One region of the Companilactobacillus ginsenosidimutans genome, then DNA from elsewhere that is predicted to be linked to it. Evidence: riboswitches for the same ligand, from Rfam matches in the RefSeq annotation. Region 1 holds a riboswitch; the other holds the start of a gene.
The links. Region 1 has a riboswitch for lysine ahead of ABM34_RS11255 (amino acid permease). Riboswitches for the same ligand answer to the same signal wherever they lie in the genome.
Positions count from the first base shown of each region.

Region 2: linked by a shared signal. The riboswitch ahead of lysA (diaminopimelate decarboxylase) and the one ahead of ABM34_RS11255 (amino acid permease) in region 1 are both predicted to bind lysine.

Region 1 covers NZ_CP012034.1:2,256,710-2,259,202, reverse strand. The annotation lists gene ABM34_RS11255 (amino acid permease) at 124-1,569, opposite strand; lysine riboswitch at 1,655-1,826, opposite strand; gene ABM34_RS11250 (helix-turn-helix domain-containing protein) at 1,926-2,493, shown strand, end outside.
Region 2 covers NZ_CP012034.1:812,146-814,638, reverse strand. The annotation lists gene ABM34_RS04190 (aspartate kinase) at 1-712, opposite strand, end outside; lysine riboswitch at 875-1,056, shown strand; gene lysA (diaminopimelate decarboxylase) at 1,161-2,462, shown strand; gene dapD (2,3,4,5-tetrahydropyridine-2,6-dicarboxylate N-acetyltransferase) at 2,478-2,493, shown strand, end outside.

The DNA of each region.
Region 1 (2,493 bases):
ACTGGAATAGAATTTTCACGATTCTCACCAACCATCGCTTCTCTGAAAAATTCATTAGTAGGTAACTTATTAGCTTTTATATTTACCTATATCTTAAATTAAATGAACCTAATTTTCAATATTTTAATACTTATGTTTCTTAGCAGCTTCAATGTCAATATCTTTCAAGTCTAGGAACTTAGTCTTGTATCTAACTTTGTAGTAGATCCAGCAAAGGAACAACAAGATCAAGCCTGAGTAACTAACAAGCAATTTGATCACATTGAAGTCGACCAATGAACGAACATCTTGTCCGATGATAATGATGATACCAAGGACAATTGCTAAGATAGGCCCAAATGGGAACCACTTAGCTTTATATTTCAGATCATCAAGGCTGTAGCCGTGGAATAAATAAGCTTTTCTGAAACGATAATGTGAGAAAGCTATTCCCAGCCAGGCAATAAATCCAGTTAAACCACTGGCAGCAACTAACAATTGATAAAATTGGTTACCATACAAACTTGTGAATAACGCAATTCCACCAACAACAGCAGTCAAAATCAATGAGAACAATGGCACACCACGGTTATTAGTTCTTTGGAAAGCCTTAGGAGCCATTTCTTGCTTACTCATTGACCAAAGCATACGACTAGCTGCATATAGTCCGGAATTAGCAGCTGAAATAACTGAGGTTAAAATAACCGCATTCATAACTCCGGCAGCCAATGGAATACCAACTTTATTAAATACAATCGTGAAGGGACTGATTGCGATGTCAGTAGCACCTGATCCTAACAAGTTTGGACTTGTATAAGGGATCAATGCACCAATAACAGCAATTGATAAAATGTAGAACAAAAGAATTCTCCAAAAGACTTGTTTGATAGCCTTAGGAATACTCTTTTCTGGAGTTGCTGATTCACCAGCTGTGATACCAATTAACTCGGTACCTTGGAAGGAGAACCCAGCAACAACGAATACACTTAGAATAGCGGGAACCCCACCTACAAATGGTGCTTTTTTATAGGTAAAGTTTGTTAGACCAACAAAGTGTTGATTACCTAGAATACCTAAAATACTTAGAATACCGACAATCAGGAAGACAATAACGGCAGTAACCTTGATGGAAGCTAGCCAATACTCAGTTTCACCGAACGAGCCGACTGAAACAATATTAATTACAAATAATACGACTAAGAAAGTTAAACTGATCTTCCAGGAATCCCATGATGGGAACCAATATTTAATAACGATTGAAATCGTTGATAAATCGACAGCCAAGGTAATCGCCCAGTTGAACCAATAGTTCCAACCTAATGCGAAACCTAACGCAGGATCAATAAACTTTGTTGCATATGTTGCGAATGAACCAGTAACAGGCATGTAAGTTGCCATCTCTCCCAAACTGGTCATTAAAAAGTAAACCATGATACCAATTGCAACATAGGCAATTAAAGCACCACCTGGTCCGGCTGTTGAAATCGACGAACCACTTGCAACAAAAAGTCCAGTTCCGATTGAGCCACCAAGCGCAATCATGGACAAATGGCGAGTCTTCAGCGACCGGTTTACATCTGTATTTTCCATTTTCTTTCCCCTATCTGCTTTGAATACAAAAAAACCTTATTATCAGAAAAAAACCACTGACAATAAGGATTGTATTGTTATCCAAATGATCAATAGCTCAACGCACCAACGTGCGACAGTCCGTTACTTGTTGAGTAACGACCCAGCTCTTTTGTTGTAGGGACAAAAGTAGCTTCGGCATTAATTCCTTTCATGATTTATCAAAGCACCTACTGCTCTAAATCATTACTGATGATTAACGCGCCTCTATCTGCATGTACAACATTATAAAGAAAAGTAATGGTTGTCGCAAGTACTGGCACTAATTAAATGTTACAATAATTTTTATAAGAAAGCGCATCCGGGGGTGATTATTTATGCTCGAGACGGTTTTTTTAGGCAAACAGGATGTCGAAAAATATCAAATGTTGACGGTTATAAAATCTTTACCAAAGATTCAATTGAACCTTAGTACGATAGGAAACAGACTACATTTCACCTATCAAAAAACTTACAACATTTTTCAAGCCTTATTAGACGATATTTTCGATTTTAATCCGGCCTTGCAAAAAAAATCAGCAAAAATCGAATCAATTGAATTTGATAAAATCTCTATTGATAGGTATCGGCTGTTTCTATTTAAAAATTCTATAGTTTTCCAAGCTTTTGACTATGGATTCACAAACGCAAACCCGACATTTGAAAACTTCAGTAACTCACATTTCACAAGTAAATCAACACTAAATCGTCGTATGTCGAACTTCAGAAAGTTACTTAAAAACTTTGGCATCAAAATTTCTAATACAACCTTAGAGCTTAAGGGTGACGAGAAAAACATCAGATGGCTGGCATACTTTATCTACTGGTATACCTTCCATGTCCTAGAATGGCCTTTCAGAATTGTTCAACAAGACGCTGTAGACAAAATTGTTAGTCGAGACGATA
Region 2 (2,493 bases), 1.1 Mb from region 1:
TCGCAGCTGGGTCTTTAACAACATGGTTATTAGCAACATAAATTGCATCCACATCGGTAAAGTTTTCATAGAGATCAGCTTTAAATCCACGGCTTAAGATAGCTCCAGTAATATCTGAACCACCACGTGTAAATGTGTAAATAGAGCCATCTTCACTGTATCCGAAGAATCCAGGAAAAACGATACGTTCTGAACCGAATTTGTATTTACTTAAATTAAGATAAGTATCTTCTAATACATCAGCATTATTAGGTTCACCGCCAACTAAGAATCCAGCATCTTTTGGATCAAGAAATTTGGCAGGAATTCCTTCACTATTTAATACAGCAGCTAGTAAAATCGCATTCATGTATTCGCCGTGTGCCTTGAATGCAGCCATGAGATGATCGTTGTCAGAAAATTTAGTGGTGGCAAGAGTCTCTAATTTTTGTTTTATAGTGTTAATGGTGCTATCTTCAAGTTCAAAGTAATCGCTAATTTCTTGATATCGGTCGACAATTTTTTCGACAGTTTCTTTGAAATCCTTTTTCTCTAAAACGAGATTAGCGTATTCGATCAATAGATCGGTTACTTTTACGTCGCCATCAAACCTTTTTCCAGGCGCCGATGTTACGACAACTTTCCTATCTGAGTCATCATCTATGATGCTGACAACCTTATTAAACTGTTCACCTGTAGCAAGTGAACTACCACCAAATTTAACTACTTTCACTAAAATCACCTCAAAATTAATTAGAAAATTAATATAGTTTTAATAAAACTCTAGCATTATTATGTATTAAATCAAGTAAATCATATTAAATGTTAGAAAACTAGGAGAATATCGTGATTTAGACTTGACGAATTATTAGACTTGTTATAATGTTTTAACCAACAAATGAATAGAGGTCGCAACAGACATGAGTATGCAAGGGAGTTCCTGTATGAACTAAGAACTTGTTAAAAGGGAATGTTGCCGAAGCGCTAGGCTATGCAGAACTTAGTGTGCTGGGACGTGTCAATAAGATGACATGGACTGTCGTAGCAAAAAAGTCGGCTACGGTGCGCTTACGACAATTATGATGCAGAATAAATCAATGATTCTTGGATCTCTTTGTTTAAGTAAGCAAAGGGGTCTTTTTTTATCCCTTTATCTTAAAAATGAAAGGTAGATTAAATATATGATTAGTAGTGAATTGAATTCAGATAACAATGGTCATTTGATACTTGGAGGCGTTGATTCAGTTGAATTGGCACACAAGTATGGAACTCCATTAGTAGTTTACGATGTGGAGGAGATTCGCAAGACAATCAATAGTTTTAAATCAAGCCTTGATAGTACTTGTTTGAAATATGAAATTAGTTACGCAAGTAAAGCTTTTGCTACAGTGGCAATGTATCAAGTATTGAAACAAGAAAAACTTCATACAGATGTTGTTTCTGGTGGAGAGTTGTATACAGCTTTGAAAGCAGGGTTTCCTGCTAATAAAATTAGTTTCCACGGTAACAATAAATCTAGAGAAGAATTGGAAATGGCCGTTGATAACAAAATTGGTGTCATTATCCTAGATAACTTTTTAGAAATTAAGTTGCTTAAAGAAATATTGGAAGAAAAAGATACTAGCATCAATGTTATGTTGAGATTAACACCTGGTATTTCAGCTCATACACATGAGTATATTCAAACAGGACAAGTTGATAGTAAATTTGGATTTGATGTTCAATCGGATCAAGATAAAGAAGCACTTCAGCAAGTTCTCGCAATTCCTCAGATGAAATTGATTGGGATTCACGCGCATATCGGTTCACAAATCTTTGGAGTTGATGGATTTGTCGGGTTAGCCAACAAAATGGTTGAAATTGCAGCTGATTGGAAAAAAGAATTTGATTATACACCTCAAATTTTTAATTTAGGTGGTGGTTTTGGAATTAGCTATACTGATGAAGATGAACCGATTGGAGCAAACGTTTTTATTGATAAAATTGTTTCTACTATAAAGGAACAAACTAAATCAGCTGGTCTTCCACTACCTGAGGTATGGATTGAACCAGGACGCTCAATAGTTGGCCCTGCTGGATTTAATTTATATACCGTGGGTTCTCGTAAAGATATTCCTGATATGCTCTCATACGTCAATGTTGACGGTGGTATGGGTGATAACATCCGACCAGCATTGTATCAAGCAAAATATGAGGCGGTTGTCGCCAATAAAATGAATGCTGATATTGATGAAGAAGTTCATATAGCTGGTAAGTATTGTGAGTCAGGTGACATCTTGATTGATAAACAAGCTTTACCTAAAACTGAGCCTGGGGATGTTATCGCAATGCTTGATACTGGAGCCTATGGATATTCGATGGCTTCAAACTACAATCGCAATCCAAGACCAGCAGTTGTATTTGTTGAAAATGGAAAAGATAAGTTAGTTGTGAAGAGAGAAACATTTGAAGATTTAACTAGACTTGATGAAGATTACATTTAATGTGGGGGATTTAGCATGACTAAGATGGATG